DNA from 2 places in the Ornithinibacillus salinisoli genome. Region 2 is predicted to be linked to the other one. Evidence: predicted binding sites of a transcription regulator. Region 2 holds the regulator's gene; the other holds the start of a gene.
The links. The regulator NrdR, encoded in region 2, represses ribonucleotide reductase genes. The targets are predictions, from matches to a motif close to AACACNATATATNGTGTT.

Region 1 (15,319 bases), 290 kb from region 2:
ATCTCCCTTATATAATCCATTTTGAAAATATAATAACAACCACTTGCTTCCAGGGATAATTTTACTAAAATGTGGTGGGTCAAAGAACGTTTTTAAATCTAGATTATCTAAAATATGTCTTATTTCCTTCACGGTATACCCTGCTGCAAGAAATGCTGCAAGTATAGCACCAGCTGAAGTTCCTGCAACACGTTCAAGCTCTAGGTTTCTTTCTTCCAAACTCTCTAATGCTCCAATAAACGCAAATGCTTTAACTCCCCCACCGGAAAAAACAGCATCAATTTTCATACGCTTTCTCCTTTATGCTCTTTTCTATATTTTTAAGCTTTTGAAGGAGAAATTAGAACTAAATCCTTATGTATATTTGCATTAGTTATTTATTTTCTTTTTGTATTTGCTTTAATGTTTCGATTCTTGATTTATCTTCTTTAAAGTAGGCTACAAGATCTCCTATCCTGTCTATGGAATTCCAACTCAAATGATGTTCAATTCCTTCTACATCATTATATATATTTTCCTTATCGACACCTATAATTTCAAGGAAGTCTTCTAATAACTCATGTCGAAATACCAATCGTTTTCCAATCTTGTTTCCTTTATCAGTTAAAATGAATCCTCTGTATTTTTCATAGTTTAAATAATCATCCTTATCTAACTTTTGTACCATTTTTGTAACAGATGAAGGATGTACCATTAACGCTTCAGCGATATCAGATACTCGTGCATATCCTTTATTTTCAATTAAATTATATATTTGTTCAATATAATCCTCCATACTCGGTGTCGGCATATGATCTCCCCATTTCATGGAATTTTTTTTATCTAGGGCAAAACTGTTTCTTTTTAGAGAATAACGTAGTTTGGAATAATAGACAAGTTAAAACCAAGAAAGGTAGACCTGAAAACAAAATTTTGAAGTCCGTTTTCAATCGAAAATATTGGCTATTTTGGCGGATGCTGCGTGCGAATTTTCATTGTTAATCCCTTAAAGTTATTTTAGTGGACATCTGGTCGCTACATAATTTTGGTATAAACTGTTCCATTTAATGGAAGAGTTGTCTATTTCTCTGTAAGAATATCTATTTTATTAGCTTACATGTTATTGAGGTTTATAAACTAATTCTTTTTGTCTTTTTATATATTCTAAATAAGAATGAATCTCTTTTTTACTCCTTAAGATAATAATCTCTTTTTTAGAACCCAATGATTGCAAAGACTGAAATCGTTCATTCATTTTTCTTTTTCGAGGATAGTAAGTAGTAAATATAAACTTCATAAAGTCCCAATCTAATTTTTCCTTACACCCTTCCCCCATATCAGGTCGTGTTCTTCCTATATTCATTAACCATCTCTTAACAACACGATACAAACAAACATGAAGTGGAAGTTCTAAGTATATTATTGTATCTGCATGTTCTGCACGTATATCGAATGTATTACTGTAATTTCCTTCAATAATCCATTCACGTTGATTCACAATTTCCTGTTGTGCTTTTGAAAATTCTTCTAATGAGGCTTCTACCCAGCCTGGCTTCCAAAATAAAGCATCTAAATGATAAACATTTAAATGTAGCGCTTTCCCTAATTTTTGCGCAAATGTTGACTTCCCTACACCTGATGAAATCCCAATCACCATAATTCGTCGCATACTGTAACACCTTCATTCTAAGGATTCTAAAGAAAAAATAGGAACTTTCAAGTAGCTCAAAGTTAACTTACCTATTCATGGATTTACCGATATAAAAAAGCACGTATACTATGTCCTCCACCTAACCTGTAGCGTTCAATATCTCTATATTACAATACTAACATAATATTCCAAAAACATAATCGATTGTTGCCAATAAGGAAAAGTGATCCATTTTGATCACCCTATTTTTATAGATAGGTAAGGATTTGGAGGTATCTCTCCCTTCCTTGTTCACGTGCAGTATTCACAGTACCTAATAACAAGAAAAGACCACCAAATTGATATACAAATTGATGGTCCTTAGATTTTTAATGTTTGTGACTGGTAACCGACCTCATTAACAAAATAGTCAGTTCCGCTATAATATTACTTACAATCCACATTTCAGTTGAGCTCCGCAGCCAGTACAGGTATTACAGCCACCAATATCTTCTACACTACCTTCTCGACAAACTGGACAAGTATCTCCTACTTCAGATCCAATAGTTACATTTGTCTTATCCAGTTCTTGAATCGTATCCATTAGCACTACTTTCGGTTTTTCTTCCACTTCATCAAATAATTCCGTTTGTTCACCGAATGTATTTTCCTCCGCTTTTAATGTTAATACTTGTGAGTCACGGCTTCCATCAACATATACCGTACCGCCTTTGGCACCGCCATTATAGAGTCTTTGGTAAACTTGCTCTACCTGACTAACTGTATATCCTTTTGGCGCATTTACCGTTTTAGAGATAGAGCTGTCAACCCATCGTTGTATAACGCATTGTGTATCCGCGTGTGCTTCTGGTGCAAGATCCATTGCGGTAATAAACCATCTAGGTAATTTTTCTGAATCTGCATCAGGATTTCTGTCTAAATACTCTTGTACAATATCAGCTTTTACTTCAATAAATTTACCTAATCTTCCACTTCTGAAATACGAGAAGGAGAAGTAAGGTTCTAAACCTGTGCTAACGCCAACCATAGTCCCAGTACTTCCAGTTGGAGCAACGGTTAGTAAGTGAGAGTTTCGTATACCATATTTTAATATATCTTCTCTTATGTCTTCAGGCATTTTTTTCATATAGCCTGTTTGAATAAACGCTTTGCGGAGATCCATTGTTTCTTCCTCAGTATCACCAATAAGGAACGGGAAGCTTCCTTTTTCTTTGGCAAGTTCAATAGATTCGCGATAAGCAGTTGTAGCAATGGTTTCAAAAATCTTATCGACTAGTTTGTTACCTTCTTCTGATCCATACTCTGTTTCACAATAAATCAGTAGGTCATGAAGACCCATAACCCCGAGGCCTACTCGACGTTCTCCTAATGCTTGTTTTTTGTTTTCTGCTAAAAAATACGGTGTTGCATCAATAACGTTATCCTGCATTCTTACACCAATACGTACTGTTTCTTTTAACTTATCATAGTTAACTGTGCATAAATCTTTATCTGCCATTTCAGCTAAGTTAACAGCAGCTAAATTACAGACAGAATATGGTGCTAAAGGTTGTTCTCCACACGGATTTGTAGCAACTACTTGATCTCCATATGCTTTCGCATTGGTCATATCGTTGGCATTGTCTATGAAGAAAATGCCTGGTTCAGCAGAATATGTTGCGCAAATATTGATTAGATTCCAAAGCTCTTTCGCTTTCATACGTCGATAAACGCGAACACCATATCCCATTTCTTCCCATTTTCGGACATCTCCAACGTTATGCCACTCTTCATTGTATGCTTTCATTTCTTCTGCAGTATAATTTTCCACATCAGGGAATCTTAGCTCATACAATTCATCATTTTCAACAGCCTGCATGAATTCTTTCGTTATACATACCGAAATATTTGCGCCAGTTAAAAATTCAGAGTTTTGAACCGAATATGTTCCACCCGTTCTAAGTTTTTCTTCTGCCTCTTTAAAAGTAGCACTAGTAAATCCACCTTGACCAGGAATGTTTTTGTAATTAAGTATTCCTTGATAAAGATCCGTTTCTGTTTCTGTAAGTGGGGTGAATTTTAGCTTTTCTTGAGCTAAACGCTTAATTTGTTGATCTTCTGTGTTTTCAATTAGATAACGTAAGATTCTAGGATTTTGCATTTTAGAAATAATAAATTCAATAATATCAGGGTGAGAATCTACGAGCATTATCATTTGTGCCCCACGTCTTGATCCACCTTGCTCAACCAAATGCGTCAACTTCGCAATATCATCTAACCAAGATACAGATCCTGAAGATTTTCCGTTAACACCTTTTGCCAACGTATTTCGTGGACGTAACGTAGATCCGTTCGTACCAACTCCGCCACCTCTACTCATGATTTCCATTACTTGTTTCCGATGGTCGGAAATTCCTTCGCGTGAATCTTTTATATAGGGCATTACATAACAATTGAAGTATGTAACATCTGTCTCAGCACCAGCACCATACAATACCCTACCAGCAGGTATAAAGTTCAAATTAGCTAATTCCTTATTAAACTTTTCTATCCATTCTTGCTTCTTATCATCAGTTACTTCAACGCTTGCCAATCCTGTTGCATTACGTTTAGCAATTTGCTCATAGTAAACCTCAAGGGGTTTATCAATGACATCCAGTCCTCTTTTCACCTCTCCAGATGAGGCTTCTTCTCCATCTAACACAGATAGAAATTCTGGATCCACCTTAATGATCGCTTCCTTACTAGACCAATCAATCGATTTAACAAAGCCATAACCACGTGCTGGAAACTTCGGATCTGCTTTTACAGTAAGTACGACGAAGTCACCTTCTTTTAGCGACTTTTTCTCCGTGTCTTTAAAAGCATAGCGATCAAGCATGACTAATCGCGAAACACCCTTATGTGTCAATTTCATATCTTCCGTTATCGGATGTACTTGTGGAAAAAGTTTAATATCCTCATTTAACATTTCCACATTAATACTATTCAGTTTTTCGACAATCACTGACATTGGAACACTCCTTTTCTTACTCTTTCATTTAATTAATAGTTTTTATAAATTATCTAAATATACAATACCACTTTAAAATAAATTACACAATATATTGTATTCCATTTTATAAAATACACTATATATTGTGTATGGAACGAATCAAATGAAATTTGTCAACAAGAGATAATTTGAAAAAAAGATAGATATTTAAAGGAAATGAAAGCTACAATTAAAAAAATCCTTCAAAATAGAAACTTTTGCAATTTGCTTTTTCTGATGTATTAGACATGATCTGATAATGTTCGACAAACTCGTTTATTATCGGGTTTTTATGAGTTCGAGTATAGATAAGATTTTATGAAATTATTTTGAACAGCTCTATAATTTACGAATCACCTAAAAAAACTTTGAAAAAATAATGAAATAGCCATATAATAGAACATGTACTAATGTGAAAGACGGGGGACATGATTCATGGAATTTTTAGTAATTGCACTCGTAATCCTTTTAGCTTTCGGTATTTTTCGCTTCTTTAGACAGCGGATGTATTTAAAAACAATTACCGAAGAACAATTTCGTGAAGGATATCGAAAAGCACAATTAATTGATGTAAGAGAACCACAAGAATTTGAAAGAGGCCATATCTTGGGTGCAAGAAATATTCCAGTAACCCAATTACGCCAGCGCTTAGTGGAATTGCGTAAAGACAAGCCAGTTTACCTTTACTGTCAAAGTGGCTCTCGATCTGCACGAGCTGCACAGTTATTGCATAAAAAAGGATATGAGGATATCAGCCAACTAAAAGGCGGATTTAAGAAATGGACAGGTAAGATCAAGTCAAAATAACTCGAGTAACTATCAAAATAGCCTAAGGTGTTTGTTCACCTTAGGCTATTATTTATTTGTAGTATCTTAAAATTGGTTTTCTTGCCGCTGTAGTCTCGTCCATACGCTTTACAATTGTATCATGTGGGGCTTCTTGAACTAATTCTGGTTCATTTTTTGCTTCTTCTGAAATAGAAAGCATTGTATCAATAAAACCATCTAGCGTCTCTTTAGATTCGGTTTCTGTTGGTTCAACCATTAATGCTTCTTCCACATTTAATGGGAAATAAATTGTTGGTGGATGATAGCCATAATCCAACAATCGTTTTGCGATATCAAGTGTGCGTACTCCTAGTTTTTTCTGTTTTCTCCCTGATAAAACAAACTCATGTTTACAATGCTGAGGATATGGAAGATCATACTCCTTCTCCAATTTACGCATCATATAATTCGCATTTAGTACAGCATATTCACTTACCTTTTTCAAACCTTCTGCACCCATTGTCCGAATATACGTATACGCTCTCAGATTTATACCAAAGTTTCCATAATAAGGTTTTACCCTTCCTATTGATTGTGGGCGATCATATTCAAATACATATTGGTCTTCTTTCTTTGTTAAAATAGGTTTTGGAAGATACGGTTCTAATTCTTCTGACACACCTACAGGACCAGATCCAGGACCTCCACCACCGTGAGGGCCAGTGAAAGTTTTATGAAGATTTAAATGAACAACATCAAATCCCATATCACCAGGTCTAGCATACCCCATGATTGCGTTTAAATTTGCACCATCATAGTATAACTTCCCACCTGCTTCATGAACAATCTCTGCCATTTCTACTATTTCCGTTTCAAAAAGTCCTAGTGTATTTGGATTTGTTAACATTAATGCTGCTGTATCTTCCCCAACTACTGCTTTCAAATCCTCTAAATCTACTAATCCTTTTTCATTCGATTTTACTGTAACTGCTTCAAATCCTGCTACCGTGGCAGAAGCTGGGTTTGTTCCATGTGCAGAATCTGGAACAATTACTTTTGTTCTATTAAAGTCACCATTAGCTTCATGAAAGGCACGGATCATCATTAACCCAGTCCACTCGCCATGTGCTCCTGCTGCTGGTTGAAGAGATACTTCATGCATACCAGTAATTTCTCTTAAGGAGGTTTGTAAATCATACATCATTTCTAAAGCGCCTTGTACGGTTCTTGGGTCTTGATAAGGGTGAATGTGGCTAAATCCCTCTAAACGTGCAACATCTTCATTAATTTTAGGGTTATATTTCATCGTACAGGAACCTAGTGGATAAAATCCTGAATCAACCCCAAAGTTACGATTAGACAACCCTGTATAATGTCTCATTACTTCTAATTCACTAACTTCTGGTAAATCAGGAGCTGTTTTACGAATATAGGATTCCTCAAATTCTTCTTCCAAATTAATATCAGGAACATCTAATTCTGGTAAGCTATAACTTGTTCTTCCTTCTTTACTACGTTCAAATATTAGCGGAAAATCTTTATTAGCCATGTATATCCCCCAATTCTTTAACAAAAGCATCAATTTCATCTTTTGTACGGATTTCTGTTACAGCAACTAACATATGATTTTCGAGCTCTGGATAAGCAAAAGCTAAATCATATCCACCAATAATACCTTTTTCTATTAATTTATCATTTACATCTGATACGGAAGTTGATAGTTTAACAATAAATTCATTAAAGAATGACCCTTCTGATAAAACAGTAAATCCAGCTTCTTCAAATTTCTGTTTTGCATATCTCGCTTTTTGCATATTTAACACTGCCATTTTCTTTAAACCATGCTTTCCAATTGAACTCATCGCAACAGAACTAGCTAGTGCATTTAAGGCTTGGTTGGAGCAAATATTCGATGTAGCTTTATCACGACGAATATGTTGTTCTCTCGCCTGTAATGTTAGTACAAATCCTCTTACTCCATTTTCATCAGTTGTTTGACCTACTAAGCGACCAGGTACTTTTCGCATTAGTTTTGTAGTTGTTGCAAAAAAACCACAATGTGGTCCACCAAATTGGGCGGGAATTCCAAAAACCTGTGTATCACCAACAACGATATCCGCACCAAATTCTCCTGGAGGAGTTAAATACCCTAATGCTAACGGATTACTGGAAACAATAAACATCGTTTTCTTTTGTGTATCAATGATCTCTTTTACTTTATGCAAGGATTCAACTTGTCCAAAGAAGTTTGGATATTGCATTACCACACTTGCTGTATTCTCATCTATTTCATTTGCTAATTTCTCTAAATCGGTAATACCATCCTTATGATCTATCTCAACTATCTCCAAATTTGGTCCTTTTGCGTAAGACGCGATGACTGCGCGAGATTCTGGGTGGACCGTTTTAGACACTAATATTTTCTTTCTTTTTGTTTGTGCAGCACTTAGATTTACTGCTTCTGCCAATGCCGTTCCTCCATCATACATCGATGAGTTGGCAACAGGCATTCCGGTTAATTCAGAAATCATTGTTTGAAATTCAAAGATAGCTTGTAGCTCTCCCTGGGATATCTCCGGCTGATATGGTGTATACGCAGTATAAAATTCAGACCTAGAAATAACATGATCAACAACAGATGGGATAAAGTGATCATAAACCCCTGCACCTAGAAAGGAACTATTTTGTTTTACGTTAGCATTTTTATTAGCTAAAGCTACTAACTCCTTCATAAGTTCAGGTTCATTTGCAGGTTTTTTTAAATTTAATTCACGATTAAATCGTACCTTACTCGGAATATCAGAAAATAGCTCTTCCGTAGTATCAATTCCAATTGATTGCAGCATTTTTTGTTTATCCGCTTCTGTCATTGGTAAATAACGAAATTCCATCATATACCCTCCCTTATTTATTTGGATTTAAAAATTTTTTTGAAATAACTTCCGCTTTTAATTTTCGCTTTCGCACTTGTACAACTAATTCTGTACCAAGGGTAGCCGAATTCGCTTGTACTAGAGCTAGACCAATATTCTTTTGCAATGTTGGTGACTGGGTTCCTGATGTAATAAAACCAACTTTATCTTCACCATCATATACTTCATAACCATGACGTGGAATCCCTTTATCTATCATTTCTAGTCCCACAATCTTTCTAGCAGGTCCATTTTCAATTTGTTCTTTCAATACTTCTTTCCCAATAAAATCCATTGGCTTATCGACTTTAACCGCAAATTTCAGACCAGCTTCGATTGGTGTAATTTCTTTCGATATCTCTTGCCCATATAATGGTAGATTCGCTTCAAACCTTAGTGTATCTCTAGCACCTAGCCCAATCGGTTCTAGTCCTTTTTCTTTTCCTGCCTCTAACAATAGATCCCATAGGTCACATCCATTTGCTGGATCTATATATATTTCAAAGCCATCTTCACCTGTGTAGCCGGTTCTTGAAACTAATGCTCCTGCTTCTATGGATTGAAACTGTACACTATCCTCAAAACGGAAAAACTTAATTTCACTTAAATTTGTTTCAGTTACTGTTTGTAAGATCTCTTCTGCAAGGGGGCCTTGAAGAGCTAATTGAACGTATTCTGATGAAACATTCTTAATAGATAGTTCTTCTTGGCTGTAAAAATTGTTCTCTTCTAACCAAGCGTAATCCTTATCAGTATTTGCAGCATTTACAACTATCAAATAATTATTTTCAGCCAGCATATAGATAAGGAAATCATCTACAGTTCCACCGTTTTCATAACACATAAGTGAATACTGTGCTTTTTTCGGTGTTAACTTGGATACATCATTTGTAACAATTTTTTGTAAGAATTCTAGACTCTTAGGTCCTTTAACGATAATTTCTCCCATGTGGGATACGTCAAATAATCCCGCTTTTGTTCGTGTTACCTCATGTTCATGCTTGATACTAGAAAACTGAACAGGTAACTCCCAACCACCAAAATCAATCGTCTTCGCACCGTACTTTTCATATACAGGGTACAAAGGGGTTCTTTTTATCTCACTCACATTACCACTCCTTTTTTGATAGATAGGAACGCATCCCATCTAAATAAGTGCACCTCAGGTATTAGCAAATAAGCATCGCTAATAACAGTTTTCAAGCATAAAAAAATAGAGATTTCACTGTTATCAGAAAAATCTCTGTCCTACGACCAGAAAGTTGCGCATCCAAATGGATGCTTGCTTCGTGGGTGGTTTACAAACTGTAAACGCTCTCCAGAGGTGCGTCCTACAAGAGTCTTTTTGCCTGAGAGATTCACGAAAACGCTTGCTCCTTCGGCGTTATTTATAGTTAGTAAAAACAACTATAAATAAACTCTCCCCTTGTAATCATTCGCCTTTTATGAAAATAGATTATTTTGGTTATACTAACTTATGTATCGGTGAAAAACTCTATTTTTTATCGCGTTCATTATATCATAGAAACGCTTACTTGTGTCTTATTCTCAATAAAATTTTTTTATCTTTTCATTATTATATAAAAAGGAAGTTTGGAATGAATAATATCAATATTACTTATGATTCTACATTTATTACAAATCTTCAAGATACCATTGATAAAGATGGACCATTATCGTCTTGGGAACTTTTTGATATGGCATATCAAGCAGAACAAACAACAGTGACTACTGAATTTTATGGATTACGTGCATTAGAATTCTTACCGCATCTTGATTTCTTACCACACCAAATAGATACAGCTAAACAAGCTATCGAACATATGAATGGACGAGCAATATTAGCTGACGAAGTTGGTCTTGGTAAAACGATAGAAGCTGGTCTCATTCTAAAAGAGTATATGATTAGAGGGTTAGTTAAAAAAGCTTTAATTCTAGTACCCGCATCTTTAGTTAATCAATGGGTTCGGGAACTCAATGAAAAGTTTTACATCCCGGCAATTGAACACCGGAAGAATTATAATTGGGATCAATATGAAATAGTAGTTTCATCCATTGATACCGCAAAACGGGAGCCACATCGGGAAGCGATATTAGACATTGACTATGATTTTCTCTTAATTGATGAAGCACATAAACTTAAAAATCATAAAACGAAAAACTATGAATTTGTACGTTCATTAAAGAAAAAATATTGCCTTCTTCTAACAGCAACACCTGTACAAAATAAACTTATAGAAATTTTTAATTTAGTATCGATATTAAAACCAGGTCATTTAGGAAATTATGACTCGTTTGTTGAACAATATGGAAAAGATCGTAAGAAAATTAATCAAGATATTTATTTAAAACAACTCGTTCAAAAGGTAATGGTACGAAATACTAGACAGAGTACTTCATTAAATAATGCCAAGCGACACATCGAAACAATTTGGGTAGATTTTACGAAAGAAGAAAAAGAGGTCTATCAACAATTAGATACAACGGTTCAACCGTTTTCAACATTCTCGAAAATAACCTATTTGCGTGAAATTTGCTCTTCAAGGGAAGCGTGCTTTTTATCATTACAAAAGTTAGTAACAGAGGAAAATTTAGAGTATATCGAACCAATTATAAAGAAAATTGAACAACTTCCTCATCATGCAAAAGCAGAAAAAGCTGTAGAATTAATCAAACAGTTCGGTGATGAAAAGGTCATTATTTTCACAGAATATCGAGCTACACAGCTTTACTTACAATGGTACTTACAACAACACGGTATCACCTCTGTTCCGTTCCGAGGTGGATTTAAGAGAGGAAAAAAAGACTGGATGCGACAGTTATTTAAGGATCGTGCCCAAGTACTAATAGCAACCGAAGCAGGTGGAGAAGGTATTAACTTACAGTTTTGTAATTACATGATTAATTACGATTTACCTTGGAATCCAATGAGACTTGAACAACGTATCGGAAGAATTCACCGGTACGGTCAAGAAAAAGATGTTCATATTTATAATTTTGCTATTAAAGACACGGTAGAAGAGCATATTATGAAATTGTTATACGAAAAGATTAACTTGTTTGAACAAGTCATTGGCCATTTGGATGATATTCTCGCTGAACTTCACATTAAAGATCTTGAATCAGAAATCAACACAATTTTTAATGAATCATCAACAACAGGAGAAGCAAAAATAAAACTTGATAATTTATCATCCATTATTAGTAATACACAATATGATGAACAAGAGGAGCAACAGTATGGCAATATCTAACCTTAATATCTTCTTACAAGATTATTTTACTGCTCATCATTGTAACATTTTGAGTAATGAAAACGGCGTAATGAACATTCAGTTAACCGAGGATATGGACAGAGCATTAATGAACCGCCCTTTTTACTGGCATTATATTAAGAAAATGGGACATCCTGGAGATCCGATGAAACTGACTTTAATAACAAATCCGGAAAAAAAAGATGAAAAAGGGGATCGGATTCATTTTGGAAGTCCACGACTTCAACAAATCCTTAACCATTTGAAAGAAAATGAAAAATACACCAAACTATTTCAAAGTATTCATGCAACCAAGAACACAGCATTACACCCTTGGTTAGTAATGAATATCAAAATTAGTTATATAGGCAAGCAAAAGAAAGATGAAATTTTCTCTTTGGGCTTAAATTTAGTAAATGGGGTAATGAAAGCAAACATGATGGAACAGTTAAAGAAAATTGACCTACAATCTGCTATTTCAGATTATTGTTATACGATTTCTCCACTTATTAAAGTTCAAAGTGGATTTAATCGTATGAAAGCTGTTCTTGACGACTACATTCATAACCAAGAACACCAATGGGCCACAGATTCCTTACATGAACTAGAAAAAGAAGTGGAATTACTTAAGCATTTTTATCATGGTAAAACAGATCAAGAAGAAAAACAGATTCAAAAAGAAATCGATGAAATTAGTGAAAGATACAGTCCGAAGATTACAGTTTCGGTCATAAACGGTGGTTTATTTTATTTGATACCTAGTTTTTCGAATGCGGATGCATAATGAAAGCAGGTCCTTTTTATAGGGCCTGCTTTCAATCTTTCTTCAAAGAAATTCTAATAGCGAGAGGTAAAACACCAAACCAGCGATTCAAGTTATTTTTTTGCTGCTTTTCCGCTTTATGTTCCTCTCTTCTTTTTCTCTTTTCTTCCCTCGGTAAGTCCATATATGACACAACTTTTTCAGTTACACCTTTAATATAGTCATTTGACATAACCTAATCACCCTTATAGAATTTCTTAACTATATATTTCACAAATTGGGTTAAAGTTATTCGTATATCCGTTCTTTTATGTCATCGACTATATTTTCTACGGATTTCTTATCTGTAGTCACAATGTAATCCGCACATTTCGAATACATGTTGCACCTTTGATGAAATAATTCATGTCGTTCTTTAATCCTTTTATTCCATAATGGCCTTGTAGGATCTTCTTTTAAACGGTTTGAAATCTCTTCAAATGAAGTTTGCAAATAAACAATTACCCCATTTTGCTTCATCCATTTCATATTATCTTCATTCTCTACGATACCGCCACCAGTAGAAATCACCCCTGATTTAGACGCTTTTAGTGCTTGTGACTCATAATTTCTGAACGCTATCTCCCCTTCTTTTTCAAAGATATCATTTATCTTCATTTGATTTTTTTCTACGATATATTCATCCGTATCCATAAAAGGAACATCTAAAACCCGTGATAGCAACTTGCCTATTGTAGACTTTCCGCTTCCCATAAAACCGATTAAATAAATGCATTCCAATTTATTCACACCTTTTTAGAAAAAAATTATAAAAAAAGAAGGAGTTTAGCAAATCATGTCGAATTTAGTATATTGTTGCAATAATTTGAGGAGGTGTTAACACATTGAACCCCACTGCAGCACTTTCGGAAAAACTTCTAATCTGTGCGATTAACCAACAAGCCTCAGACATTCACTTTTATCCATTCCCACAAAAAACAAAAATTTATTTTCGTATACTTGGCAAACGCATATTGTATGATTCCATTGAAACAACACAATACGATTTATTACTCACCTATTATAAGTTTACATCAGGAATGGATATTGGTGAAATAAGAAAACCGCAAGATGGATCTATCACACATCACTTCGGTACAAAAAAGATCGCCCTTCGTTTATCCACTCTACCTGTTAATCAAACGGAAAGTTTAGCAATTCGTATTTTACCTCAAGAAGAAAACCTCCCTATTGAGAGACTTTTTCTCTTCCCAGATCAATTAACTGTATTAAAGCAGTGGATTACGAATCCAGCGGGACTTATCTTACTAACTGGCCCCACAGGTAGTGGTAAAACAACTACACTATACGCATTGCTCCAATCATTGTTAAAAGAAAGTTCATTCCAAACAATTACATTAGAAGATCCGATAGAAAAGAAACTAAACGATATATTACAAGTACAAGTAAATGAACGAGCAGGTATTACGTATCAATCTGGCCTGAAAGCAGCTTTAAGACACGACCCCGATATTATCATGGTCGGTGAAATTCGGGATCAACATACTGCTGAATTTGCTTTCGATGCTTCTTTAACCGGACATCTCGTTTTAAGTACGTTACATGCTAAAAATACACTGGGAACCATTCATCGTTTATTAGAAATGGGATTGAACAAAACAGATTTAGCACAATCTCTAATAGGGATTGCTTCCATTCAGCTACTCCCTATAATCACAAATCATCATTCCATTCCAAGACGTGCCGCAATATTGGAGCTCTTAGATGAAGATTTAATACAAGCAACATTGAGAGGGGACGATACGGTCGCACACCATCATCGCCATTCATTTTACCGTTTAAGAAAGAAGGCATATGCTTATGGATTTATTACGGAGGAAACATTTAAGAAGTATTAGAAAAAAATCATTAAAAAGTGATTTGCAACTTCGCTTTTTACACAGACTTGCACGATCATTAAATAATGGTTACTCTTTACTCCGAGCACTAGAAACAATAAAATGGGATCCATCATTAGAAGAAACTGCTGATCAAGTGATTATCATGCTACGAAATGGTGATCCCATTGATCACGCTTTTCAAAAAGTAGGATTTCACTCTACCATTTGTTCCTATTTATTTCTCTCCCGTTCTAATGGAGATTTACCATCAAATTTGGCAAACTGTATGGATATGTATGAAAAACGAATAGGGTATGTCAAAAAATTCGAACAAATCATCCGATACCCACTCATCCTCTTAATCATCTTCACATTACTTGTATTTTTTCTCAATCGTTCCATTCTCCCTACTTTTATTGACCTATTTCAATCCAGTCCCCAAGCATCCTCAAGTATTGAATTTTCACTTTATATCATTGAATTTATGAGTAACCTTATAAGTATTGCTATCCTGATTCTAGTCGGATTACTCCTGTTTTGGAGAAGAAAGAAACATAGTATCCCAATTGAAAAAAGAATTAGGATCTATCAAGCAATACCATTTTACAAATACTATTTAAAAATGCAGACTTCCTTTCTTTTTGCAACGCATCTGTCTTCCCTCTTATCTACAGGGATGTCCATAAAGGATATATTTACTATTCTTTCTCAACAACAGAAACTACCAATAATCAGTTTTTATGCCAAAAATATTGTTCTTGAATTGTCTAAGGGGAGTCAAATAATCCAAGTTTTAACTCCATTACCTTTATTAGAGAAACAATTAATCATCATATTCCAAAAAAACACCGATGCCTATTCATTAGAAAAAGACCTATCCATATACGCACAATTATTAACGGAAGAAATTCATCGTAAAATTATGAAGATGTTTACGTATATCCAACCGGTTTTTTATGTCATATTAGCTATCTTTATCATCTTTATCTACTTAACGTTAATGTGGCCCATGTTTCAATTAATAGATACGATATAAAAGGAGTTTAGTACCATGTTGAAAAATAATAAAGGATTTACGCTTATTGAAATGAATAGGGGT
Region 2 (15,319 bases):
CTTACGTCTAAGTGCATAGATGAGTGGTAGTAATGCAATTAAGAATGCGGAGAAATATAGAGGAGATAAATTCGCAATCCATTGTCCAATAGAGGTATAAACAAATGCCAATGGAACATTGGATATGATCGAAGATTTTGTATATTCTTTAAAGCTTGTAGAAATTTCGATTAAGCAAAGTGATAACAAGTGAAAATGGATAAAAGGAATGAGGCGTAGTAATGTAACTTGCGAAGTTGTTAATTCCGAATGCTTTCCTATTATTTTTTGCTTTAATCGCACAAGCCTATCAAACGTTCTCGGCATCCATCGAATAACGCCATAAAAAATGATACTTGATAATGTAATACCAATGACAGAGTAAAACGTACCAGCTACTGCACCAAACATAATTCCACCCGATATACAAATAAATACAACTGGAAGAAAAAATAAGGGTCTTAATAAATGAAAGCTAATAAATAATAATGGTGCCAATAAACCGCCTGTTTCAATAAACGCTAAAATATAAGTGCTAAATACCTCCATAATCTGCCTCCCTTAGAGCTTGATCATGAATATCCTCTAGCTTCTTAAACAAGTATATGACAATAGACGAGCCATTATGACAGGAAAACATTTATATAAACGAAAAAGACTACCTGAAAGATTATAATCAACGGCAAGCCAATTACAAAGGAACGGTGCTTTGTTTTATGTCGGAACGTTTTCATTCCTAGCAGAGATCCTATTGCACCACCTAAGATAGCGATACCCCATAAGGTGCGCTCGGGTAATCTCCACTCCCCTTTTTTTGCCTTGCGTTTATCAATTCCCATGAAAATAAATCCAATTATATTGGCAACTATTAAATAGAGTAATATTTCTAAATCAATCATAATTGTAGCTCCCTAATAATATATAGTTAAAAAGACCAAACCGACTAGTTTACTACGGTTTGGTCTTTCAATACTTACTTAAGTGCTGTTTTAGCTTTATCAGCTAGTTGAGCAAATGCTTTTTCATCATTAATAGCAAGATCTGACAACATTTTACGGTTAACTTCGATTCCTGCTAGCTTTAAACCATGCATTAATTTATTGTAAGAAAGATCGTGCATGCGTGCAGCAGCATTAATACGTGTGATCCAAAGTTTACGGAATTCACGTTTTTTCTGTCTACGGTCACGGTATGCATATTGACCTGATTTCATTACCTGTTGTTTTGCTGTTTTAAATAACGTTCTCTTCGAACCATAATAACCTTTAGCTAATTTTAATACGCGTTTACGACGTCTGCGCGTAACTGTTCCACCTTTTACACGTGGCATATTAATTCCCTCCTAATACAAGTCCATTGTATATATCCAAGTTAGTTTTTTAGTTTCAATTAAAGCTTCTTATTTAGGAAGCATTGTTTTGATACGTTTGTAATCTCCAGAAGATACAATCGCACCTTTACGTAATTTACGTTTTTGTTTTTGTGATTTATTCGCAAACATATGGCTTGTATAAGCATGTGCGCGTTTTAATTTTCCAGTTCCAGTTCTTTTAAAACGTTTTTGAGAACCTTTATGGGTTTTCATTTTTGGCATGTTGATTTCCTCCTCGTAAGCATCATTAATTATTGTTTTTCATTTATTGGAGCAAGCATCATGAACATATTGCGACCTTCCATTTTTGCTTTAGATTCGATGGTTGCAATATCTTTAACTTCTTCAGAAAATCTGTCTAAAACTTCTTTTCCAAGCTCCTTATGCGTAATTGCACGTCCGCGGAAACGAACCGTCGCTTTTACTTTGTCGCCTTTTTCAAGGAATTTTCTAGCGTTTTTCAATTTTGTGTTAAAATCGTGTTCGCCAATTCCTGGTGTAAAACGTACTTCTTTTACATTAATAATTTTTTGGTTTTTACGAGCTTCTTTTTCTTTCTTCTGTTGCTCGTAACGGTATTTACCGTAATTCATAATTCGACAAACTGGTGGTTTTGCATTTGGTGCAACCAAAACTAAGTCTAAGTTTCTAGTTGTTGCAATTTCCAATGCTTCTTGACGTGATTTCACTCCAAGTTGATCACCATTTGAGTCGATAAGACGTACTTCTTTCGCACGAATCTTTTCATTTACATTCATATCTTTGCTAATAGCCAGCCACCTCCAAATTTTTTTAATCCAGCTTCAGCTCCCGAAACAGTCGCTTACGCCTTCTTTACCGATCTGTCATTGACAAGTGTTTTTATTCCAAATAAAAAGTGGGCACATAAATGCACCCACACGTCTTTAATCGTAAAATTTAAAGATGTTATAACCAGTCAACTGCATCACAGCGTTGATCAGGTGAGAAGCGGGTGCTTCTACTTGTCTCAGATCATTTAATTTTAATCAACTTTTATACTGTATCATGTATTGTATAAACTGTCAACAGCAAAGTAGATTCCTTGTTTCACGAATACTAGTATAGCATATTATAGTAAGTTTGAATAGCCCAAGCACATTTTACAGCATGCAATGTGCTTGGGACTTATAAAATGTAATTAATTATTCTTCCTTAAAGTTTTTTCATCGATTTCTTGTTTGATTAGGTTTTTGAAAACTTCATATGCAAGTGTCTCTGAATCTTTCTCTCCATATCTTCTAACGTTTACTGCATCTTCCTTAATTTCATTATCCCCTACCACTAATGCAAAAGGAACTTTATCAGTTTGCGCTTCACGGATCTTATATCCAATTTTCTCATCACGCTCATCCACTTGAACACGAACTCCTTCGAGTCTTAACTTTTCAGCTACCTCGTTTGCATAGTCTAAATGAACCTGTGGTGAAACAGGAATAATTTTTGCTTGAACAGGAGCTAACCAAGTTGGAAATGCACCTTTATACTCTTCTAATAAGAAGGCAACAAATCGTTCCATCGTAGAAACAACCCCACGATGTATCACAACTGGACGATGTTCTTTACCATCTTCACCAATATATGATAACTCAAAACGCTCAGGCAATAGCACATCGATTTGTACAGTTGATAATGTCTCATCTTTTCCAAGTGCTGTTTTCACCTGTACATCAAGTTTAGGACCATAGAATGCAGCTTCTCCTTCAGCTTCCACATATTCCAGTTCCATATCTTCCATTGTCTCTTTGAGGATGCTTTGCGTTTTTTCCCACATCTCATCATTATCAATATATTTCTCTTTATCCTCAGGATCACGATAGGAAAGACGGAAATAATAGTCGTCAATTCCAAAATCTTTATACACGCGTTGTACGAGTTCCACTACACGGATAAACTCATCTTTTAATTGATCTGGACGAGCAAATATGTGCGCATCATTCAATGTCATTGCACGTACACGTTGTAATCCTGCTAATGCTCCCGACATTTCATAACGGTGCATTGTTCCAAGTTCGGCAATACGTACTGGTAAATTACGGTAACTCCAAAGTTGATTCTTAAATACCATCATGTGGTGTGGACAGTTCATTGGGCGAAGTACTAATTCCTCATTATCCATACCCATGACAGGGAACATGTCATCTTGGTAATGGTCCCAGTGTCCACTTGTTTTGTATAAATCCACATTCGCTAAGACGGGTGTATAAACATGATCATATCCTAAGCGTTCTTCTATATCAACGATATATCGCTCGATTTGACGACGGATTGTCGCACCCTTTGGTAACCATAATGGTAGACCTTGACCTACTTTTTGATTAACTGTAAAGATATCAAGCTCTTTGCCTAGCTTCCTGTGATCGCGTTCTTTACGCTCTTCTAATAAGTGTAAGTATTCCTCCACTTGACCTTGTTTTTCAAACGCTGTTCCATATATTCGTTGTAACTGCTGATTATTACTATCTCCACGCCAATATGCTCCAGAAATACTCAATAATTTAAATGCTTTTAATTTGCTTGTTGATGGAACATGAACACCACGACAAAGGTCAAAAAACTCACCTTGTTGATATATGGTTACCTGCTCCCCTTCAGGAATCGCATCAATCAATTCAAGCTTTAACTCATCACCAATATCCTGAAACATTTCTTTTGCTTGTTCACGAGAAACCTCAATTCGTTCAATTTCTAAGTTCTCATCAACAATACGTTTCATTTCTTTTTCAATTTTTGGTAGATCCTCTGGTGTAATCGATTGCTCAAGATCCATATCATAATAGAAACCCTCTTCAATTACCGGACCAACACCAAATTTAACATTTTTAAACAAACGTTTAACAGCCTGTGCCATCAAATGTGCAGTTGAATGGCGTGCAACATCAATACCCTCGGGGCTTTTATACGTTATTATTTCAATTTTTCCTCCAACAGAAAGCTCACGTCGTAAGTCATATAGCTTTCCGTCCAATTTAATTGCTAATGCTTGTTTTTTTAATCCCGGTGAAATAGAAGCTGCAATTTCTTCTCCAGTTGTACCGTTAGGAAAAGATTTACTTGCTCCATCTGGAAAGACTATTGAAATTTCCTCCATTTCGTAACACTCCTTTTCATATCGATTATTTTTTAGAAAATTAAAAAACGCCCACCCCTTTGCCTATTGCAAAGGGACGAGCGCTTGGTCACGTGGTTCCACCCTAATTCCCGCAAAATGAATTGCGGCTTCATCGATCTTTAACGCAGATAATACGCTTCTATCTACTTGGATATTCAATAGAAGAGTTCAAAGGTGGTAATCATATGATTCGTTGTGGAAGCTTTCAGCCTAGACTTCCTTCTCTGTACAACGGAGACATCAAATGATCATGTCCTTCTCATTACTTGTACATAATGCGATTTAATATAAATCACATTATAGCGTTTGTATCACATATAATCAAGCCTTATTATTGATTTTTTAAATAATATGGAAAAGGAAACTTACTATACGGTTCAAATTGGGCTCTTTCTTGAAATACATTAATAACAGTTAATGTTTTTGGTTCTGACGGATGGTCCCCATAAATCTTAACTTTTTTAGGTGCCATCGCAACTAATGGAGCAAGGTTAAGCTCATCACTATCTAGACCAACAATATATAGTGGCTCTTGTTGCATAAGCATCCGTAATTCCATTTTTGTAAATCGTTTACCATTAGACTTAAAAAAAGAAAAAGGGTTTCCTTGTAATATATGAATTGTATTATACCTTGGTTCTCTTTTCGTTATAAAATCTCGAAGCATATTAACAAATTCCTGATGATCTTCTTCCCGCTTAAATTCATCGATGGCCAATCCAACATAATAAACAACTTGATCTTTAAATGTCTTCAAACGAAAATTTACTATCGAATCAAAATGAACCGTTGATTTATTTTTAACATTTGCTATAAACAAAGAGTATAGAAGCTGTAATGGATCTTCTTTCGTATTTCTTACATGATGACTATCATCATCCTCTCCAGTAATAATCCAGTGGCTAATTTCTAATATCCTCTCAATTTCATCCGAATTAGAGTAATAATAAAAATCCTCAATAACTCCTTTAATCATTGCTGAGAGACGATGAGACTTAAATACGTCAACCATTGATTTAGCTACCGCTTGTAACGTCTCATTATTTACCTCTTGATTCTCAATCTGTAAATGATTCCCCCAATCTTCATGTGTTTTCCAATGCAGTTCAATTTTTTTGTTATAACGAAATAAATGCTCACAAAAACTAATTACTTCTTTATTCGTACTAAAATAAACATCCAGCAAACAACATCACCCTCATCCAAAACCAAACTGTTACATTATATGGACAAGGAAACAAAAAAATGATTAATAAATGAAAACTAGTAACTATAGTTACTGCTATAAATCCTTGTAAAAAAATAGCTAACAATTAGTTAGCTATCATTTACTCTCTATTCACGACGGTTATTTGCAAAAATAGGTACTTCTCTACTTACTTGTTTCACCCGTTCAATTATTCGTCCTGCTTTTACTGTATCAATATCTCCACGACTAGTTTTAGCTAAATGACTCTCAAGTTGTTCCATACTATAATTCGATGTGAAGAATACTGGCAAGCGTTCCATCATTCTGTATTGTAAAATTGATCCAAGTACTTCATCCCTGAACCAAGCAGATTGTGATTCTGCTCCAATATCATCAATCATTAACACATCTGCTTTTTTGAAGTAATCTATTTTCTCATTTATGGAGTCATCCTTAAATGAAGATTTAATCTCTCTTACAAATTCAGGCATGTAAATTAACATAGATGAGATATTATATTCTTTTAATTTATTTGCTAAAGCACCTAAGAAATAAGTTTTCCCTACCCCAAAAGGTCCATAAAAATAAATACCTTTTTGTGGTAGACCTCTATCTATTTGCTCCAAAAATTCGTATAGTTCTAGAATTGCATCTGTACGTTGAGTGTCAGAACGATCAATATCATCTATCGTTGCATGCAAAATTTCTTTTGGTACATATAAGCTTTGGAATAGATTTTGTTGTTCTTGTTGTTTTTCAGCAATAATTTTATGATGACATTTCTCATAGGATAAATGAATCTCATCATTATAAGCATGCAATACAGGGGAATAGCCCTGAAGCATATTTTTGCATGAATGAATGGAAGAGCAGTTTTCACATTGCTTTGATTGTGATTTATATTCATACAATTTAATTAGTTTTTTATCAATTTCATGTTGGGGAATAGTAGGATGCCCTTCCAAAAAACCCTTAATTTCCGGATCGTTTAATACCTCATCTTTAATTTTTTCATAGTTCTCTCTAAAGTTTTTGTTTTCTTCCATCCACCTTTTTAAGGTAGATTGTACTGGTTTCATAAAAATCATCCTTGGAAATTATTATTGTTTTTTTTACTTGAGAACTTCTGTTGCATTGCTTCAATTCTTGCTTGTTTCTCCGCATCGTCTTCAATTTCTACCTTGGATATATTACTCGTTTTTTTACTTTTTCTTTCCTTAAACCAATCTGGAATAACCTCTGTTGGTTGCTGTTTGCGATAATAATTATTGTTGCTAGTCTGTTTCTTAGCCGTACTAGCACGAAATCGCTCTCTTTCTCGTTTAGCGAATACCATTGCTTCTTTAGCCGATTTTAAATTTGCTCTTGACCAATGACTTGCTATTTTTTCTAGGTAAGCTTTTGATAGCTTCATATTGGTTTGCAGCAACACATAATGAATTAATACATTCATGACCGGAGAAGGAAGCCCCTGAGAAGTCATCACCTCTCGAATTACTTTTAGATCTTGATCGGAAGCCCGATTTCCACTTGATAGATCCTCTAACAATTGCTTGGGTGATATCGTTTCTAATTCTTTTACTAATTGTTCTTCCTTGGATAAAGCTTTATCTTCAGATCGATTGTCTACTATATGCTCATTTTTTTCAACTAATCTAACCTTCGCTTGAATTGGCTTCTTTTTATAAAGGTCATGACAAGCCTCTTTAAATTCTTCTACTTGTAAAATATTTTCATCAGTTAATGCCCACAAAATTGCTTTTTCGACTTCATGTGTTGCTAAGTCATACAATACCATCATTTGATTAATTACTCTTCTATTCCCTTTTGTTAGCACTTGTTTTGTCGGAATCATTCGCTGCTTTAACATTTGCTCAATCCAAGAGAAATCAACCTCTTGTAAGTTTGGGCCATCATTACCTTGATTTGTTGTAAGCGGTTCGTTATTTCCACTTCGAGTAGAGAATGTATGAAAAACTTCGTGAAAAGAAACCGTGATTTCACGTCCATCCTCAACATTGTTATTACTGCTTACATAATGCGACTTCAAAGCTTCAAATTTTTTATTTCCAATATGATGATATAAAAGCTGTGATAACATAGCATCTTGAAAAAAATCTTGCGGTGCAAAGGGACATTGTAATGTATAGGTAAAAATGGTTTGATCTGGACTAGTTAGTTCGTACGTCTTTAACAAGCCAATACCTTCCAATTTTATTCGTGCTTCATAAATTTCATCTAATGGAATATTTAAATAGTTCATCAATGTGTGGTGTGTTTGATGGGGAACTTCCTGCTGTAAGTCCATTTCATGTAAAAGGGTTTGATATAGCATGACTGCTTTTACACCGATCAACGGTTGATATAAATGGGTTAATGATTGGGTATAATCAGCTGGAATCGAGTTCCCTTTATATGCGACATGATAGCCATCAATAGGCAATATTTTTCCAATGTAATTCATGATTCTTCTTACCCCTTTTAATCAAATAAAAAGAAAGAGCCTATTGTTAGGGCTCGTTAAGATTCTTTTTTTTCGACATTTATTAATTCTTTTAATTCCTCTAAAAACACACTAATATCTTTGAACTGTCGATAAACAGAAGCAAATCGGACATATGCAACTTCATCAACTGTTGACAGTCTTTCCATTACCATTTCTCCGATTTCATTACTATCTATTTCAGACGCTCCAGTGTTACGTAATTCTTTTTCAACGTCAAGCGCGAGTGATTCTATCGTTTCAATGGACACTGGTCGTTTTTCGCAAGCTTTTATTAAACCCCGGATCAGTTTTTCCCTACTATACTCTTGTCTTGTACCATCTTTTTTCACTACAATTAAAGGAATTTCTTCAATACGTTCAAAAGTAGTAAACCGGAAACCGCACTGTTCACACTCACGTCTTCTCCGTATCGAACGCCCTTCTTCAATTGGTCGGGAATCTAGTACCTTAGTACTTTTATATTGGCAATTTGAACATCTCATCCTACAAAGCTCCAATCATGTTACTTCTTATCAATTAATGGTAACTCTTTATTTACTTGCTGATATAATTGCTGAATCAATTTTGTGCTATAGCCTAAATCAATTGGAATTAACGTTTCAGTAGTAACGGAGAAATCAATCGCAGTTTGATAAGGACGTACCATTATAACGGTTATAACAACAAAAGCCTTTTTACCCTTTTTAACATGAAGACTAATTTCACCATGCTCTTTTGAAATTGAGTTTATTTCGTATTTCTGGGAACTATTAAATAAGCTTTCTAAAGCAGCTAACGCTTTATCCTTCGTAGTCTTATAATACTTTGATTGTAATGCTGGATCCCAATGAGTTTCGCTCGTTTCCGCATGATTATTTAAGTACTTTGATACTTTATGACGAATAGCCATATATGTCAACTCCAGTAAATATATTTTAAACGACAGTATATTCTATAATCATTTTAACATGTTTCCTACAAAACCCCTAGTTATTTTTAGGCAAAAAAATAGAGTTCATTCTCAAAATAAGAGAATGAACTCTATTTATTACTTCTATTAAACTAGGAAATATTTACTTGTTTTTGATACAAGTAAGAACCTACATATTTAACTAAATCCACTACTCTTTTGGAGTATCCCCATTCATTATCATACCATGCGAGAACTTTGATTTTATTTTCACCCATGACCATAGTCGATAATCCATCTATAATTGCCGAATGCTCTGTTGTTGTATAATCAATCGAAACAAGTGGTTCTTCACTGTATTTAACGATTCCATTCATTTCATTTACTTCCGCATGTTTGAAGGCATGATTAACATCATCCACTGTAACAGATTCTTCTACATCTACTACTAGGTCAACTAATGACACGTTAGGAGTGGGTACCCGTAATGCCATTCCGTGTAATTTTCCTTCTAAATGTGGTAGTACTTCAGATAACGCCTTTGCTGCCCCTGTTGATGTTGGAATAATAGATTGTGTACAACCTCTAGCACGTCGTAAGTCTTTATGGGGATTATCCAAATTCTTTTGATCATTTGTAAAGGCATGCACAGTCGTCATAAGTCCATTAATAATAGAAAAACGATCATCTAATACTTTCACTACTGGTGCTAAACAGTTGGTAGTACAGGATGCATTTGAAATAACATCATCTTCCGCAACTAATGAGCCATGATTGACTCCCATTACTATAGTCTTATCAATATCTTTGCCAGGTGCAGTAATAACTACTTTTTTTGCTCCTGCTTTCAGGTGTAAGCCAGCGCTTTCATTTGTTTTAAACTTACCTGTAGCTTCTATAACAACATCAATATTGTTTTCTTTCCAAGGCAATTTCTCAGGGTCCCTCGAATTTACAATCATAATTTTTTTGTCATTCACTTCTAACGCTCCTTGAAGCGCTTCCACATTCCCGTTAAAAATTCCATGGACACTATCGTATTTGATTAAATGTGCCAGTGTTTCTGGAGGATAACTTGCATTAATAGCAACAACCTCTAATTGTTCATCTTGAATTGCTTGGCGAAACACCATTCTTCCAATGCGGCCAAACCCATTAATTGCAATTCGTGTTCTCTCCATTGATAGTCCTCCCAAGTGTGTTATACTTATTTCTCTATTTTTACAAATAGTATAACACATATAGTTGTAAAAGGTACATATTTTTTTAAAATTAATAAGAAGGAGTCTTTCGCATTGTTTTTGCAACTGATATATACTGCGATAGTATATCACTCCAGAAAAATATTACGATTTGCTCGGATTAGTTTTCCCCATTCACGTCTCCTTCTCTTTCTCTTAGGCCATGGAAAGCAACTACAGCATTGCATCGCACACGAAAAAGTGTTTTCTTTTACAAAACATCACTCCGAAATAGCATCACTCTTTAAAACACCCCAAAAGAAAAATCCTACGACAGGCAAGTCGTAGGATTTTCATAATTATAAGATTCCCCAATGTTTTAGGATTTCTTCTAATTGCCGAAAAGATTCATGCTTGGTACCATTATTATTGATTACAGCGTCAGCAAGCTTAGCTTTTTCTTTAACTGGGAGCTGTGACTGTATTCTTTGCTTCGCTTCCACCTCATGGGAACCATCTCGTTCCATTAACCGTTCTAATTGAGTTGCTTCATTCACATAGACCACAATGGTTTTATCCACAAAATGTGTCAATTTGCTTTCAAATAATAGGGGAATATCCAGAACGACACACTTTTCACCAGCATTTACGAATGAATCTCTTTGAAAAAGTATACTTTCACGAACAGCCGGATGAACAATACGATTTAGCTGTTCACGTTTTTGTTCATTCGTAAAAATAATTGCACCTAGTTTTTTACGATCTAAGCTTTTATCTTCTTGTAAGATTCCCGTACCAAACACGTCGACAATCTCTCGATAAGCCTTCTCTCCTGGTTTTACAACTTCTCTAGAAATTTTGTCTGCATCAATTACAGGGATATGAAGGTCATCAAACATAAGAGACACCGTACTCTTTCCACTGGCTATACTACCAGTTAAACCAATAACTAAAGCCATTACCAAATCCCCCTATTTCCATGATGTAAGAAAAGTCATGTGTAAAACTATTACTGTTTTTGACAGCTCGGGCAAACATGTGTACCACGTCCGCCAACCTTCATCTTAATAATTAGTTTCCCACAATTTTTACAACCTTGATTTTCCTGACCATAAACAAATAACTCTTGCTGGAACATTCCCATTTCACCTTGACCATTTACATAAGAACGAATGGTAGTTCCCCCTTGAGCAACCGCTTCTTTTAACGTTAAAATCGCCTGTTCTTGGACTTTTTTGACCTCTTTTTTAGTAAGTTTATTAGCCTTTTTCAATGGATGGACTCCAGCTCGAAACAACGTCTCATCAACATAAATATTTCCTAATCCAGCAACTACATATTGATCCAACAACACCGATTTAATAACGCGATTTGTCTTTCTTAACTTTTCATAAAAATAGTCAAAGGTAAAGCTATTATCAAAGGGATCTGGACCTAATTGATTTAGAGGCTTATGGAGAAACTCCTCCCCTTTTGGAACAACATGCATCGTTCCAAATTTACGAACATCGTTATAACGTAATTCTTCTCCGCTTGTAAACCGAAAGATCACATGTGTATGTTTTTTAACTGGTTCTTCTTTGGATACTACACTGTATTTCCCTTCCATTCGCAAATGGGAAATCATTGTGTAGTCATCCATTTCAAATAATAAAAATTTTCCTTTTCGATTAATATTATGGATGGTTTGACCCATAAGTATATGTTTAAATTGTTCCACATCATCCGGCTCTTTTATGATGTTTCCCCAAAAGACAGAGATGTCCTCTATTTTTTTATCTAATACAAATCGCTTTAACGTATTTTTAATTGTTTCAACTTCAGGTAATTCAGGCATCTTTTTTTCTCCTTATTTTGCATCAAACCAGCTTGAACCAAATGCAAAGTCTACTTTTAATGGAACATTCAGTTCAACTGTATTTTCCATCATTGCAGGGACTATTTCTTTTAATGATTCAAGTTCTTCCTTTGGTGCTTCTAAAATTAATTCATCATGTACTTGTAAAAGAATCCGGGATTGTAAATTCTCATCTAAAAGTTTTTCATGTAAATCAATCATTGCTTTCTTAATTATATCAGCAGCTGATCCTTGAATTGGTGTGTTCATAGCTGTACGTTCCGCAAAACTCCGCAAGTTAAAATTACGACTTGTAATATCTGGTAAATACCTTCTTCGATTCATTAATGTAGTTACATACCCTTTATGTTTAGCTTCTTGTACGACATCATCCATATACTGCTTGACTCCAGGATAACTCTCAAAATATCGTTCAATAAACTGTTTGGCTTCCTTACGAGTAATTCCAAGGTTTTGGGATAATCCATAATCACTTATACCATACACAATCCCAAAGTTTACTGCTTTTGCTTGTCTACGCATATTACCTGTTACTTCATCCTTCTGAACATGAAAAACATCCATGGCAGTTTGGGTATGAATATCTAAATCGTTCTTAAAAGCAGAAATTAGTTTTTCATCATTGGCAATATGAGCTAACACACGCAATTCGATCTGAGAGTAATCTGCAGCAAACATAATCCAATCATCTTTGGATGGAACAAACGCTTGGCGAATTTTTCTACCTTCTTCTAAGCGTATCGGAATATTTTGCAAGTTAGGATCAATCGAACTTAGTCTTCCGGTTTGAGTTAATGCTTGATTAAACCGAGTATGGATTTTGCTCGTCTTCTTATCAACAACTTTTAACAACCCTTCAATATATGTAGATTGAAGTTTTCCTAACTGCCTGTATAGTAGAATTTTCGGGATGATTTCGTGTTCATTTTCTAATTGTTCAAGTACATCTGCAGCAGTAGAATAGCCTGTTTTTGTCTTTTTAATCACTGGTAACTTCAATTTTTCAAATAGGATCGGTCCTAATTGCTTTGGAGAGTTTAAATTAAACGTTTCACCAGCTATCTCATAAATGCTTTTTTCAATTTCATCTAATCTCGACCTTAATTCAGTGCCCATTGCTTCTAAACGGTTAATATCTACTTGTACACCATAATGTTCTACTTCACCTAAAATTAGGGCTAGTGGCATTTCTAATTCTTTTAATAATGCAGATTGTTCATTTTCATTCAATTGTTCTTCCATCTCGATTTTTAAATCCGCTAGTAATGTTGCTTTTCGTACAACATGATCAGCTAGTATCGGTTGCTCAGGTACTTTTATTTTTGCACCCTTACCATATACTTCTTCATCAAACAAAATTGCCTTCTTCCCCATTCGATGTCCGATCGCTGGTATATCATGATTATTTTCAGAAGGGTTAAGTAGATAGGATGCAAGTAACATATCAAACGTAATTCCTTTTAAATGGATATTATGTTTCAGGAATCCTACCAATGTTTTTTTCGCATCAAAAACACTCTTCTTCTTAGAGAAATCTTCTGCCCAAGTCTTAAATACCTCTGAGTTAATGGCTACTTCTGTCGGTATAAAGTAAGATTCTTGCTCATTAACAAGACCAATTCCTTCTATTGGTGATTTATGATAGCTGTCTGATAACATTTCTATTACTAGAGCGTCTTCTCCAGTAAATATATCCTCCGTAACAGTATCTATAATCTTGAATTCAATTTCGCCCAGTTCCTCACTACTTTCTTCTACTGATCCTTCTTCACCTATACGCTCCAACAAGGATTGAAAACCTAGATCTTTAAAAATAACACTAACATCATGTGGCTGGAACCCTGTATATGTAAGGTCGTCCAACGTAACTTCTATAGGCGAATCACGATTAATGGTAGCAAGTTCTTTACTCATAAACGCATCATCTTTATGGTTAATTAAATTTTCCTTTAATTTTTTACCAGTAACATCATCAACATGATTATAAACTTCTTCTAATGTGTGAAATTGCTTTAACAGCTTCGTTGCTGTTTTTTCACCTACTCCTGGAACACCAGGAATATTGTCTGAACTATCACCCATTAACGCTTTTAAGTCAATAATCTGTTCCGGCTTAATCTCCATCTTTTCTAACATATAAGATGGTGTATAAGCTTCCACATCACTGATTCCTTTCTTCGTTACATTGACAGTAACGGAATCAGAGACAAGTTGTAATAAGTCCTTATCACCGGAAATCACAGAGACATCCCACTTTTTCTCGTTTCCATGTTTTGACAACGTACCGATAATATCGTCCGCTTCGTATTGGTCTAACTGATAATGCTTAATATTAAATTGATCTAGTAATTCTTTTACTAGAGGAAATTGCTCGGATAATTCTGGTGGTGTTTTTTGACGTCCACCTTTGTATTCTTTATATGTACTATGGCGGAATGTCGTTTTTCCCGCATCAAAGGCAACTAGCATATGTGTTGGTTTTTGTTCTTCTAATATACGTAATAACATCGTTGTAAATCCATAAACCGCATTCGTATAAACTCCTTTATCATTGTTTAATAAAGGCAAGGCAAAAAACGCACGGTAGATAATACTGTTTCCGTCTATTAAAACTAATTTATTAGACATATGTATAAATCCTCCATTCTTCAATATCACATCATTTAATTTATTTTACCATGTAGTCAACAAGGCGTAAAAAATAATGATAATATATAACCTTTTATTCTTCCTACTCACATCAATTCAGTGGTAGTGAATAAAGGTCTATTATGGTAAACTATTCCCAAAGGAGTGAGTATTGTGAATTTATTCATTTGAATGAACCTATAAATAAAATTTGCTTTATCCACTGATTTTTATTTAATGGCCTTTTCGCATATTTTGATGCTTTTTATATAGACTGTGCATTAACTTAAAATAAAAAACATCGTGAAATTTGAGATTGAATTTACTGCGCATTTTATATCAATTACGAATGAATATTCATTCCTTGAAAAAGCACAATTGTTTAGAAAACAGCCATCTAAAAAAGCAAATTTAGGAGTGTGTTATACATGGGCAATAGTTTACAGGACCGAATACGAGACATTCAACATAATATCAATTTTTCAGGTACTACATTTATTGAAGGGCAAAATTCCGTCCTAGAAAGTTTAAGTTATGGTTATGCCAACCGAGCAGAAAAATTAAAGAACAATGAACATACTCGTTTT

Region 1: a site for NrdR is predicted at 4,706-4,723, ahead of ACFSTA_RS12655 (vitamin B12-dependent ribonucleotide reductase). Genes of this name have one in related genera too.

The regions. Positions count from the first base shown of each region.
Region 1 is NZ_JBHUMI010000016.1:382,974-398,292, reverse strand. Features, by position in the region: gene ACFSTA_RS12670 (patatin-like phospholipase family protein) at 1-288, opposite strand, end outside; gene mntR (transcriptional regulator MntR) at 374-790, opposite strand; gene ACFSTA_RS12660 (DNA topology modulation protein) at 1,100-1,648, opposite strand; gene ACFSTA_RS12655 (vitamin B12-dependent ribonucleotide reductase) at 2,061-4,622, opposite strand; gene ACFSTA_RS12650 (rhodanese-like domain-containing protein) at 5,079-5,450, shown strand; gene gcvPB (aminomethyl-transferring glycine dehydrogenase subunit GcvPB) at 5,503-6,960, opposite strand; gene gcvPA (aminomethyl-transferring glycine dehydrogenase subunit GcvPA) at 6,953-8,302, opposite strand; gene gcvT (glycine cleavage system aminomethyltransferase GcvT) at 8,316-9,431, opposite strand; glycine riboswitch at 9,565-9,647, opposite strand; glycine riboswitch at 9,651-9,759, opposite strand; gene ACFSTA_RS12630 (DEAD/DEAH box helicase) at 9,922-11,577, shown strand; gene ACFSTA_RS12625 (YqhG family protein) at 11,564-12,361, shown strand; gene ACFSTA_RS12620 (YqzE family protein) at 12,393-12,572, opposite strand; gene ACFSTA_RS12615 (shikimate kinase) at 12,629-13,120, opposite strand; gene comGA (competence type IV pilus ATPase ComGA) at 13,225-14,238, shown strand; gene comGB (competence type IV pilus assembly protein ComGB) at 14,201-15,256, shown strand; gene ACFSTA_RS12600 (hypothetical protein) at 15,272-15,319, shown strand, end outside.
Region 2 is NZ_JBHUMI010000016.1:95,963-111,281, reverse strand. Features, by position in the region: gene ACFSTA_RS11135 (TVP38/TMEM64 family protein) at 1-528, opposite strand, end outside; gene ACFSTA_RS11130 (DUF1294 domain-containing protein) at 603-878, opposite strand; gene rplT (50S ribosomal protein L20) at 953-1,309, opposite strand; gene rpmI (50S ribosomal protein L35) at 1,379-1,573, opposite strand; gene infC (translation initiation factor IF-3) at 1,603-2,109, opposite strand; ribosomal protein L20 leader region at 2,215-2,342, opposite strand; gene thrS (threonine--tRNA ligase) at 2,511-4,460, opposite strand; T-box leader at 4,530-4,753, opposite strand; gene ytxC (putative sporulation protein YtxC) at 4,813-5,667, opposite strand; gene dnaI (primosomal protein DnaI) at 5,817-6,749, opposite strand; gene ACFSTA_RS11095 (replication initiation and membrane attachment family protein) at 6,755-8,134, opposite strand; gene nrdR (transcriptional regulator NrdR) at 8,191-8,658, opposite strand; gene ACFSTA_RS11085 (cytosolic protein) at 8,679-9,065, opposite strand; gene ACFSTA_RS11080 (glyceraldehyde-3-phosphate dehydrogenase) at 9,218-10,246, opposite strand; gene coaE (dephospho-CoA kinase) at 10,606-11,205, opposite strand; gene mutM (DNA-formamidopyrimidine glycosylase) at 11,256-12,083, opposite strand; gene polA (DNA polymerase I) at 12,096-14,732, opposite strand; gene ACFSTA_RS11060 (serine hydrolase domain-containing protein) at 15,161-15,319, shown strand, end outside.